DNA from 3 places in the Chitinophaga sp. XS-30 genome. Region 3 is predicted to be linked to each of the others. Evidence: riboswitches for the same ligand, from Rfam matches in the RefSeq annotation. Region 3 holds a riboswitch; each other region holds the start of a gene.

Region 1 (4,134 bases), 880 kb from region 3:
GAAATTTGGCGGTACCGGCCTGGGGCTTGCCATTTCGCGCCGCCTTGTGGAACTGATGGAGGGCCGCATAGAGGTCCGCAGCGAACCGGGCGAAGGCACGGCCTTTACCGTGATCCTGCCCCTGAAGCAGGGACTTCTGGCGCCACAAGCTTTCCAGCTTCCCGCTAAAAAAACATACTCCGCAGTACCGACAGATAAAAAAGTGCTGCTGATGGAAGACAGTGAAGTGAACCAGATGATCATGGACCGCTTCTTTGCCAATCTGGGACTGCAGCTCACGATTGCCTGCAACGGGGAAGAAGGCATCAGTAAAGCCCGTCAGTTACTTCCGGACCTGATCGTGATGGATATGCACATGCCCAGGCTGGATGGGTACGATACCCTGCGCCTGATCCGCCAGGATCCCCTGTTAAAGCATATTCCCGTGATCGCTATATCAGCGGATGCGTTCAGCGAGCAGCAGGAAGCTGCACTGATGGCAGGTGTGAACGATTACCTGACAAAGCCCGTAAATTTTGACCGGTTATACGAGATGGTAAAAAAATATCTTCAGCAGCAGGCCCTGCACCGGGAACTGGCATAACGGCTCATTTCAAGAAATGTTTTGTAATAGCCTCCGCCAGCTGCATCACCAGCTCCGCATCAACCGGCTCGCCGGCGGTTACGGCACGAAGCTGGTCTTCTTCATCCAGCTCAAAAATGATCCTGCTGTCTGCCGCCGTCACATGAAAAGATACCGTATAGCCTTTAACGTAAGGACTGACCTCATAAGCCTGATCACGGATGAGAATGGAAAAAGGTTCCATGAATGCGAGTTTCCGCAAAGATATACATTAAAAGAAGGGAACGAACAACAGATGGAAGGCCGGCATTACACCTCTACCTGCCCGTATCCGAGCAGCCGGTTTACCTTTCCCGCGAGGTCGTATGGCGACAGCGGTTTGTGAATGAACTCATCCGCATCGATCCCGAACCAGCTGCCTACGCTGTTTTCAATGAATGATGAGATCAATATCACCAGTACCGGAAAGTAACGCGCAGCCTGGCTTATACGTAACTGTTCCACCATTTCCTTAAGATGGGAGAAGGGCAGCTTCAGATCTATCAGGATGAGATCATACGTTTTCGTCCTGAGGCTAAGCGCCGCTTCTCTCCCGTTCATGACGGTATCTGCTTCGTACCCTTCCCTTCTGAGCACCATTTCTATAATCCGGAGCATCAGCAGATCATCTCTACTACAAGTATCCTATTCATATACAATATACAATTCGATCATCCGGAGACATAACGCACACATATCCGGCTGCTGATGCCAGCGGTGCGTATGGTTATCCGGATATGTTAATATTATTACTCCTTACCGAGTGTGTAGCGTGTGTACGTCTCCGTTAGGTTTAGATAAGACGGGATATACCGTGCCATAGGTTAAAATCAGGATTGCTAATCATCAAACTTTCGGTAGCAATACATTTTGTTGCGAAGATATTTGCATATTCTATGCCAAAAATACATTGTTAATCATTCTTAACAATATCAGGTATGCATGGTATGCCTTTAACCCTCACTTAACAAAATATAGGAAATTATTGGCCACCTTCCTATCTTTGCCCTCAAGTTCTTTACTTTATTTCTTTTTTCTTTCTACAGCGCGGTAGGCGACGAAAGTCGCCTTTAATAAGGAACCGTGTGCAAATCACGGGCTGTCGCGCAACTGTAAGTAACTACCTGAATTATTACCAGATTGGTCCATTGTCCTGACCTGAACAGGGATGAGAAGGACGGTAATAATGTTACAAGCCAGGATACTTGCCCGCTGTATAAGACAAATGCTTTCGCGATTTGAAGCAGTAGTCGGGAAGGGACAGGTGTGCCCTGTCTTTTCGTTCCTCACCTTCTACACAATTCCTGAAAGCATACCGGAAACTGTAAGGAGCATTAATGCACAATTAATGTTTAACCAAAAGTTTTATGCGTATGCTCAAACACAACCTTGGCTATCCCAGAATGGGAAGCCGCCGCCAGCTGAAGAAAGCTTGCGAGCAGTACTGGCAGGGCCTTATTGGCCGCAGTGATCTGTTCCTTACCGCAAAAAGGCTGCAGGAGGAACACTGGAAGATCCAGCAGGATGCCGGGATGGATCTCATCCCCTGTAATGATTTCAGTTTTTATGACCAGGTGCTGGACATGAGCCTGCTCCTCGGCGCTGTGCCGGACCGTTATGCGCCCGTTGTTACAGAAGTGGGCGGGAACGCTGAGATCGATCTGTATTTCGCCATGGCCAGAGGATTCCAGCAGCAGGGGCTGGACATTACCGCCATGGAAATGACCAAGTGGTTCGATACCAATTACCACTACATCGTTCCCGAATTTACGGCAGACCAGCAGTTCCGCCTGTTCTCCAACAAGGTATTCAATGCCTTTGATGCTGCCCGGCATTTTACGGGTGTTATTCCCAAGCCGGTGCTGATCGGTCCGGTTTCATATCTGCTGCTTGGAAAGGAGAAAGGCAGCGGATTTCACCGTATAGCGCTGCTCAACCGGCTGCTGCCCGTGTACATAGAGATACTGCAAAAGCTGCGGGAACAGGGAGCGGTATGGGTGCAGCTGGACGAGCCCTTCCTGGCCACCGATCTCACGGAAGCAGAAAAGGAAGCGTATGTGCAGGCATACCGGGAGATCGCCCGGCAAACCAAAGGCCTGAAGCTGATCGTAGCCACTTATTTTGAAGGGCTGCGGGAGAACACAGCGCTTGCCGCCAATTTACCGGTCTGTTGCCTGCATATAGACCTTACCCGCGCGCCGCAGCAGCTGGATGCCGTTCTGCAAGCCATGCCGCCGAAAACCTCCCTGTCCCTCGGTGTGGTGGACGGCCGGAACATCTGGAAGAATGACTATGATACATCCTTGTCTTTCATCCGCAAAGCAGTAGCTGCGCTTGGAGAAGAGCGCGTGATGATCGCCCCCGGTTGTTCCCTCCTCCATTCACCCGCTGACCTGTCCCTCGAAACGGAGCTTGACCCCGAGATGATTTCCTGGATGGCCTTTGCCCGCCAGAAGTTGCAGGAAGTGCAGGCGCTTGATCTTATCTTTCAAGGCAATATGGCCTTGCTGGAGGCGAACAGGGCTGCCATCTCCTCCCGCCGGGGATCCAGCCGTATCCACAAACCGGAGGTAAAACAGCGAACCGCCGCCATTACGGATGCAGGTGTGGCCCGCCAAAGCGCTTTCCCGCAGCGGCAACAGCTGCAGGCGGACCGGTTCAGGTTGCCACTGTTTCCGACAACTACTATCGGTTCTTTCCCGCAGACGGATGATATCCGCCAACTGCGCGCGCAGTTGCGCAAAGGCGCCATCACGCAGGAAGCATATGACGAAAAGATCGCGGAGGCTACGGCATCGGCTATACGCTGGCAGGAGAAGATAGGGCTGGACGTACTGGTGCATGGGGAATTTGAACGGAATGATATGGTAGAGTACTTCGGCGAACTGCTGGATGGATTTACGTTTACCCGTAACGGTTGGGTGCAGAGCTATGGCAGCCGTTGCGTAAAGCCGCCGGTGATTTACGGCGATGTGAGCCGTCCGGAGGATATGACCGTGAAATGGACGAAGTACGCACAATCCCTGACCAGTCTGCCGATGAAGGCCATGCTTACCGGACCGGTAACGATCCTGCAATGGTCCTTTGTGCGGGACGATCAGCCGCGTTCGCTTACAGCCAGCCAGATCGCGCTCGCCATCCGGGACGAAGTAGCGGCACTGGAACAGGCCGGTATCGGTATCATCCAGATAGATGAACCAGCCGTCAGGGAAGGATTGCCATTGCGTAAAGAAGATCGTGAGCCGTATCTGGACTGGGCTATCCGGGCTTTTCGTATATCGGCTTCCGTTGTCAGGGATGATACGCAGATACACACGCACATGTGTTACTCCGAGTTCAACGATATCATTCGTCACATCGCCGCAATGGATGCTGATGTGATCACCATTGAAACCTCGAGGTCACAAATGGAGCTGCTGGAAGCATTTGCGGATTTCCGTTATCCCAACGAGATAGGCCCGGGAGTATATGATATCCACTCGCCCCGCATACCCACCCGGGCAGAGATGTTCAGCCTTCTGCAAAAAGCAGCG
Region 2 (4,134 bases), 1.8 Mb from region 3:
CTCAGCGCCTCCCGGATAGGCAGGTGCTGGTCCAGCGTAGGGACGTTATGGTCCGCCGTAGCCCGGGTCTTTCCCGGCCTGAATACCGGTATGTTGCGCTTCCGCAGGCCGTCAAAAGCCTGGGGACTGGTCACTTCATGAATAAAATGGGTATTGATGTACACCGCGTCCGGAAATCCCGGCTTGCTCGCCACAATATGGCTATCCCATATCTTGTCAAATAATGTTTTGCCCATACGTAATCTGCTTAATGCGTATTTCTTTCACTATCAGGCCAAACGTTTCAAATTCAGCCTTATCTTTGCATTTCCCGTTCATTTGCATCTTCAAATCTAATTGACACATTTAAACCACAGATCGTTAAATTTGCCATTATTACGATTCGCAACTGATCCGTATAACCATTAATTTATTGAAAATCAATAGATTAAAATCTTACAACAACGATGCCCAACTCGCAGAACGATGCGCTCTTCATACTGATTAAAACGCTTACCAAAGCCGAAAAACGAAATTTCCAGCTGGCATTCAACCGGGACAATACCAAAGAGGACGTGCTGTTCATACAGCTGTTCCAGGCGCTGGACAAAATGAAGGAGTATGATGAGGAACAGGTGCTGAAGAAGGTCCCGGCCATCAAGAAACAACAGTTAAGCAACGTCAAGGCCCATTTATACAAACATCTCCTCACCACCCTGCGGTTGCTGTACAAAACCAAAGACCCGCTGATAGACCTGCGGGAGCAGCTGGATTATGCACGGGTGCTGTACAACAAAGGACTCTACCAGCAAAGCCTGAAGATCCTGGGCAAAGCAAAGGTCAGCGCCCGCGAGCAGGAGGAAGTAATGCTGTTCTTCGAGATCGTGGAATTCGAAAAACTGATCGAAACCCGGCATATCACCCGCAGTCTGGACAATCGCGCGGATGAACTGAGCGACGAGTCCCGCCGGATCAACGACCAGCTCAACAACGTGAGCAGACTCTCCTCCCTGGCCCTCCGGATGTACGGCATGTACCTGAAGCTCGGCCACGCGCGCGATGAGAAGGATGTGCATATCCTCAAAAGCTTCTTCGATTCCAACCTGCCCGTACAGGCTACGCATACCATGAGCTTCTACGAGCGCAGTTATCTTTACCAGGCCTATTGCTGGTATTATTATATCCTGCAGGATTTTGTCATGTATTACCGGCACACCCAGAAGTGGGTGGACCTGTTCGCGGAATATCCCACGCTGAAGGAATCGGATGTGGACCTCTATATCAAGGCTTTGCATAACCTGCTCACGGCGCATTTCCACACCATGAACCATGAGAAGTTCATTGAAGTGCTGTCCGTCATGGAGCAGTTCATCACCGAAAAGGAAGAGACCCTCAACGAGAACACCCGCACCTCCGCTTTCGTGTACCTCTACACCGGCAAGATCAACCGCCACTTCCTGGATGGTACTTTCTCGGAAGGACTGGCACTGGTGGCCGAAGTGGAAGAAAAAATATCCGAGCATCAGCTGACGGTAGACCAGCACCGCGTACTGGTATTCTACTACAAGATCGCCTGCCTGTACTTCGGCAGCGGGGACAACAACAATGCCATCGTGTATCTGAACAAGATCATCCATCTGCGGATCGGCAATCTGCGGGCTGATATCCAGTGCTTTGCACGTATCCTTCACCTCATCGCGCATTATGAACTGGAAAACTACAGCCTGGTGGAATACCTCATCAAGTCTGTATATCACTTCATTGCAAAGCATAAAGACCTTAGCCTGGTGATGGAAGAGATCCTGAAGTTCCTGAGGAAGAACATGTACGCACACCCCAAAGCGTTGCGCACCGCTTTCATTGAACTGAAAGGCAGGCTGGAGCTGATCGCCAAAAATCCCTACGAAAGAAGGAGTTACCTCTACCTGGATATCGTGTCATGGCTGGAAAGCAAGATCGAAGGCATACCGGTGCAGGAGGTGATACGGCAGAAATTCCTCCATAAGGTCCCCCGGATATAATTCCATGCCAGTTTTTTAACACATTTAATATAAACTTCATACCATACATCTGCATAAACCTGTGCAAAAGTCCGTATTCCACCACCCTGCTACATCTCTAAAATATCCACTTTCTTTATCCACACCCGTGAGTAACTTTTGGGTGTATCGCCTGTCTTCGATCATTACATTTGCATCAGTTCTTGACTTCGTTGTTCTGGCTTCTTTTCCGATGTAACGGAATATGAATTAATAGGGAATCGTGTGGAATTCACGAGCAGACGCGCTACTGTGATCCCCTAGTTCTTGGATGCCGGATGTTTCCAATGCCACTGCCCTTTCGGGGGCGGGAAGGCCAATCCGGCCGGGGAAAGCCAGGAGACCTGCCAGTACAACGTTATTGTCGAAACCTTCGCGACTAAGGTTATGGCGAAAGTGACCCTCACCGTATCACTATATGGAAAGCTATCTTCCGTCAGCCCCGCGTCTCATTACACACCCTGCTAACCGTATAAAAAATTTGTATGAGTAACGAGAACGAGATTTTATTAAAGGAGAACAAGGACAGGTTTGTACTGCTGCCGATCAACTACCCCAAGCTCTGGGAACATTACAAACGCCATGAAGCCAGCTTCTGGACCGCGGAGGAGATCGATCTTTCCGGAGACCTGAAAGACTGGGCGAACATGACGGATGGTGAACGCCACTTCATTTCGCATGTACTGGCATTTTTCGCCGCATCTGACGGTATTGTGAACGAGAACCTGGCCGTGAACTTCATGAGCGAAGTACAGATCCCCGAAGCCCGCTGCTTCTACGGTTTCCAGATCATGATGGAAAACATTCACTCTGAAACATACGCACTGCTGATCGATACTTACGTAAAAGACCCGGCGGAGAAAGACCGGCTTTTCCACGCCATTGATACCGTACCTGCCGTGAAAAAGAAAGCCGAATGGGCGCTGCGCTGGATAGAGAACGGCACTTTCGCCCAACGCCTCGTAGCCTTCGCGGCGGTGGAAGGCATCTTCTTCAGCGGCAGCTTCTGCTCCATCTTCTGGCTGAAGAAACGCGGCCTCATGCCCGGCCTTACGTTCTCCAATGAACTGATCAGCCGTGATGAAGGGCTCCACTGCGAATTCGCCTGCGAACTCTACCGCATGCTGAATGGCAGACTCTCCGAAACAGAAGTGCATGAGATCATTCTCGATGCCGTGACGATCGAAAAAGAATTCATCACCGATGCGCTGCCCGCAGCCCTGATAGGTATGAACAGCGAACTGATGAAACAATACATCGAATTTGTGGCAGACCGCTGGATCGGTGAACTGGGCTATAAAAAAGTATTCAATGCCACCAATCCCTTCGATTTTATGGAAATGATATCCCTGCAGGGCAAAACCAACTTCTTCGAAAAACGGGTGGGCGACTACCAGAAATCAGGTGTAATGGGCAACAAGGACACCAACAACACTTTCAGCCTCGACGAAGATTTTTAATTAAAGCAGATAATACACCTCAATATATTCATCACCCATTAAATTCATTACACTATGTTCGTTATAAAAAGAGACGGCAGAAAGGAGTCTGTCAAATTTGACAAGATCACGGCAAGGGTAGAGAAACTGTGTTACGGCATGGCGCCTGATTATGTAGATTCAATAGATGTAGCGAAGAAAGTGATCCAGGGATTGTACGATGGCGTTACCACTACCGAGCTGGATAACCTGGCCGCAGAGACCGCCGCTTCCCTCACCACCAAGCATCCGGACTATGCACAGCTTGCCTCCCGCATTGCGGTGAGCAATCTCCATAAAAATACTATCAAGTCGTTTTCCAAAACGATGAAGAAGCTGTACGAATACATCGATCCGAAAACCGGCAAACCCGCCGGCCTGCTGAGCGATGAAGTATGGGACATCATCCGCAAGAACGCGGATATCCTGGATTCCACCATCATCTACGACCGGGATTTTGCATTCGACTACTTTGGCTTCAAAACACTGGAACGCTCCTATCTCCTGAAGATAGACGGCAAGATCGCCGAGCGCCCGCAACATATGTTCATGCGCGTAGCCGTGGGTATTCACAAAGAGGATATCGACTCCGCCATCAAAACATACAACCTGATGAGCGAGCGCTGGTTCACACACGC
Region 3 (4,134 bases):
CTCCCGCATAGCGGATACGGTACCGAATGCAAAGTTGCTGCTCTGCACGATCGGTGGTGCTATGGCATTGAAATATTGCTCGCGGTCTTCGCCCAGTTCGTTGATGATAAAAGAAAGGTCCATAAATTAATGACAATGCAAGGTGTTTGACAATCGATTCCAGATTTGGTGAATAACGACGGACAGGTATTGGTCAGTACATATCAGCGTACCGCTTTTTTCATCGCCAGATAAATGGGCAGTCCCGCTACGAACCAGCCCATCCCGCCAAGCGCCTGCCGCCAGTCGGTAATAAATATGTTAACCGTCACAAAGAGATAAACGGTGATAAAGAACAGCGGTACGAACGGGTACAGCTTCATTTTGTAGATACCGGTACCGTCCAGATGCCGCGTTTTCCTCCGCAGCACAAAAATGGTTGCCGCCGCGGAAGCCAGGCCAATGGTATCGAACAGCATCACATACTGGATAATGCTTCTGAAGTTGCTGAGAAAATATAACAGGGCCACCGTCAGTACCGTGAACACGGTAAGCGCCACTTCCTGCACCTGCGTTTTGCTGTTCACCCGTTTGAACACCGCCGGCAAAACGCCGTCTTCCGCCATGGCATAGTACATCCTGGGATTGGAAAGCAGGTTCACATTCGCATAGCCCAGCACCGAGAGGAACAGCAGCACCGAAGTGACCCTGAAACCATTCTCTCCGAAGAACACTTCCGCCATGCGTGCGGCCAGCGCATCCGTTGTTTTCAGCTGCTCGAAGCCGATCACTTTAACGTATGCATAGTTGACCGTGATGTATAATAACAGGATGATGAAAATACCGGTAAAAATGGCCCTGGGCATGTTGCGTGCAGGCTCCCGCACATCGCTGCCGAAATTGATCGTCTGCTGATAACCGCCATAGGTAAAGAACACGGGCACCAGCGCGGCGCCGAAGATATAGAACCAGCTGACCGGCTCCGGCTGCTGCACAACGGCGGAGGCAGGCGCCACATGATTGCTGAATGCGGTGAGACAGAGCAATAATACCAGCGTGATCTTGAACACGGTGAGCACATTCTGCGAGCTGGCGCTCAGCCGGATACCCAGCATGTTGATGATATATAACACAACGATGGCGGCAATGGCGATCGTTTTGCGGCCGGCTTCGTGCTGCATGGTATCCGGCAGCAATACCGGGCCGATGTACTCGGCGCCAACGAGGCATACCGCGGCGATGGACGCGGCATTGGAGATCACCAGCGTCCAGTTGATCATGAAAGCATAAGCCGGATGGAAACCGTAGGACAGCACTTTATAAAAACCGCCGGCCACAGGATAACGGGAGCCGATCTCGGCATAGGTGAGCGCCCCGCAAAGGGTGACCAGCCCGCCGAGCACCCAGCTCATGTAGAACAGCATGGGCGCACCGGTTTCCCGCGCTACGTCCACCGGCGTTTTGAATATCCCCATGCCGATCACCAGCCCCACCACGATCATGGTAAGGTCAAAAGGACCGAGTTTAGGTTTGATGCTCATGATCTACAATATACTCATTAACGCGTATTTCCGTAAAATATCCGTAGGTTTGCGCCCGGTAAACGGTTGCCCGGTGTGCAAGCACCCCAGGGCATTAATAGGGAATCCGGTTCAAATCCGGAGCTATCCCCGTAGCTGTAATCCCGCTCCCGAAGCGCTTCGGGACGTTTTTTCGGACACTTCAACCACTGCTCTCTCCAAAGGGCGGGAAGGTCATCCGGAAAAGCGGGAAAGCCAGAAGACCTGCCGTACTGCCATTAAATCAATCCGCGCTTTCGGGTGAAAAGCGGAGGGTGTAATTGCTGCGACGGCGGCATTCTATACTTTTCAATATTCTCCCCCCTGCGTGAAATCATTTTTTCAACTTGTAACTTACATGAAGAAGAAAAGCTTTTCATTGCTCTCTATCAGCCTGCTGGCTATTTCCCAGACCGGCTTTGCACAGGAAGACACCTCCCGTGTCTCCCAACTGAACACCGTAGTGGTCACCGCCACAAAATTCGCCAAAAAACAAAGCGAGACCGGTAAAGTACTGACCGTTATCTCCCGCGAACAGATCGAAAGAAATGTTGGCCGCACCATCACTGATGTGCTGAATGAACAGGCCGGTATTGTGATCAACGGCGCGGGCTCCAATCCCGGTAAAAACAAGGAACTGTATTTCCGCGGGGCCACCTCCCAATATACCACCATCCTGATCGACGGCATCCCCGTAGCGGATGCCACCGGCCTCACCGGCAGCGCTATCGACCTGCGCCTGATGCCTATCGATGAAGTGGAGCGGATAGAGATCCTCCGCGGCACCCAATCCACCCTCTACGGGGCGGACGCCATTGCCGGCGTGATCAACATCATCCTCAAAAAAGGCAGCGGCAAACCGGTGAACGCTTTCGGCAACCTCACCTGGGGCAGCAACCGCAGCATCAAAGGCACACTGGGCCTGCGGGGTCAGCAGGAGAATGTGGATTACAACGTCAGCTTCACCCATTTTGAAACCGACGGCATCTCCGAAGCCGCACCGGCAGACAGTCTCGTTAATCCGGAATTCGACCGGGACGGCCTTAAACAGAATGCTTTCATGGCCAACATCGGCATACAGGCTACCGACAACCTGAGGCTGCAGCCCTTTCTCATGTTCTCCGACTACAAAAGCAAATACGATGGCGGCCCCTTCCAGGATGCGCTGGTGAACAATAATAAATCCAACCTCCTCCATACCGGCATCCGCAGCGTGTACGACCTCGGCAAAGGCCAGCTCCACGGCAACTTCGGCTACCAGAAAGTACAGCGCACGGATGAATCTGCCTGGGGTATCACGGACCTGGATGGCCGCTCTTATTTCGGCGAACTGTACGGGCATTATGATATCAATAACTGGCTGCAGGCGCTGGCCGGCGTGGAATATCGCAAGGCTGAGCTGATGGATACGGCTTTTGACGCGCCTTATGGCATCCGCTCCCAATACAATACCAGCCCCTATGTTTCCCTTTTCATCAGGAACCTGCATGGCTTCAGCTTTGAAGCCGGTGGCCGCTATAACATGCATTCCGCCTATGGCAACAACTTCACTTACAGCCTGAACCCTTCGTACCTGCTGAACGACAGGCTGAAACTTTTCGTGAACATCTCATCCGGTTTCAAAGCGCCTTCACTGACGGCGCTGTACAGCAGCTACGGGAATCCGGACCTGAAACCCGAAGAGACCAACAGCTACGAAGCCGGTTTCCAGACCTTCCTGCTCCGCAACAAGATCGACCTCCGCGTAACGGGCTTCAAGCGCGACATGAAAAATGTGATCGCCTACATCAATAACCGGTATCTGAACTTCAACAAGCAGAATGACAAAGGCGCGGAGCTGGAACTGGCGGTGCAGCCTGCCAAAGGACTGACCGTAAAGGTATTTTACGCGTATGTTGACGGGGAAGTGACCACACAGGTGAATGATAAAGACACCACCTACAGCAACCTGGTGCGCCGTCCTAATCATTCCGGCGGGCTGAACATCGGTTACCAGGTGCTGCGTAATGTATTCGTCAGCACCAATATCCGCCACATCGGTTCCCGCAACGACCTTTACTATGCACCCGGTGCCTGGACGGCAACGAATGAACCGCTGGCCGCCTATACTATCTGGGATATGTATGCAGAATACCGCTTCTCGGACAAAGGCCGCCTGTTCTTCAATGCCAACAACATCACCAACAACCGTAAATACGAGGAGATCAAAGGCTATTCCGTGCAAGGGTTCACGGTACAGACCGGCATTTCCTTTCAACTTTAATATTTAAACCAGATCCGCAATGTCCATTAAAAATCTGCAGCCGCGTTTCTTTGCTTTGCTGCTGCTCATCCTGGTGGCAGGCGCCCTGCGTGTTACCGCAGCGGGGCAGATCACGCCTTTTTCCAATTTCTCGCCGGTGGGAGCTATGGCCCTTTTTGGCGGCGCTTACTTTGCCGACAAATGGAAAAGCTATGTTTTCCCGCTGCTGACGCTGTTCCTGGGCGATGTGATCATGATGCAAACCGTGTATAAAGCGTATGGCAACGGCTCCCTGCTGTTCGAAGGCTGGATATGGGTGTACCTGGGCTTTGCCGCCATGGTGCTCATCGGGCA

What was found. A riboswitch is a leader RNA that binds a small molecule or an ion and turns the genes downstream of it on or off. The one in region 3 is predicted to bind cobalamin.
Region 1: another riboswitch for cobalamin. It lies ahead of metE (5-methyltetrahydropteroyltriglutamate--homocysteine S-methyltransferase); the one in region 3 lies ahead of FW415_RS02065 (TonB-dependent siderophore receptor).
Region 2: another riboswitch for cobalamin. It lies ahead of FW415_RS09530 (ribonucleoside-diphosphate reductase small subunit); the one in region 3 lies ahead of FW415_RS02065 (TonB-dependent siderophore receptor).

The regions. Positions count from the first base shown of each region.
Region 1 is NZ_CP043006.1:1,397,243-1,401,376, forward strand. Features, by position in the region: gene FW415_RS05895 (ATP-binding protein) at 1-583, shown strand, start outside; gene FW415_RS05900 (hypothetical protein) at 588-806, opposite strand; gene FW415_RS05905 (PleD family two-component system response regulator) at 872-1,219, opposite strand; cobalamin riboswitch at 1,632-1,829, shown strand; gene metE (5-methyltetrahydropteroyltriglutamate--homocysteine S-methyltransferase) at 1,975-4,134, shown strand, end outside.
Region 2 is NZ_CP043006.1:2,301,781-2,305,914, reverse strand. Features, by position in the region: gene leuC (3-isopropylmalate dehydratase large subunit) at 1-236, opposite strand, end outside; gene FW415_RS09535 (hypothetical protein) at 447-2,000, shown strand; cobalamin riboswitch at 2,181-2,385, shown strand; gene FW415_RS09530 (ribonucleoside-diphosphate reductase small subunit) at 2,504-3,478, shown strand; gene FW415_RS09525 (ribonucleoside-diphosphate reductase subunit alpha) at 3,533-4,134, shown strand, end outside.
Region 3 is NZ_CP043006.1:513,777-517,910, forward strand. Features, by position in the region: gene FW415_RS02055 (PLP-dependent aspartate aminotransferase family protein) at 1-123, opposite strand, end outside; gene FW415_RS02060 (APC family permease) at 204-1,520, opposite strand; cobalamin riboswitch at 1,567-1,786, shown strand; gene FW415_RS02065 (TonB-dependent siderophore receptor) at 1,897-3,801, shown strand; gene FW415_RS02070 (DUF6580 family putative transport protein) at 3,821-4,134, shown strand, end outside.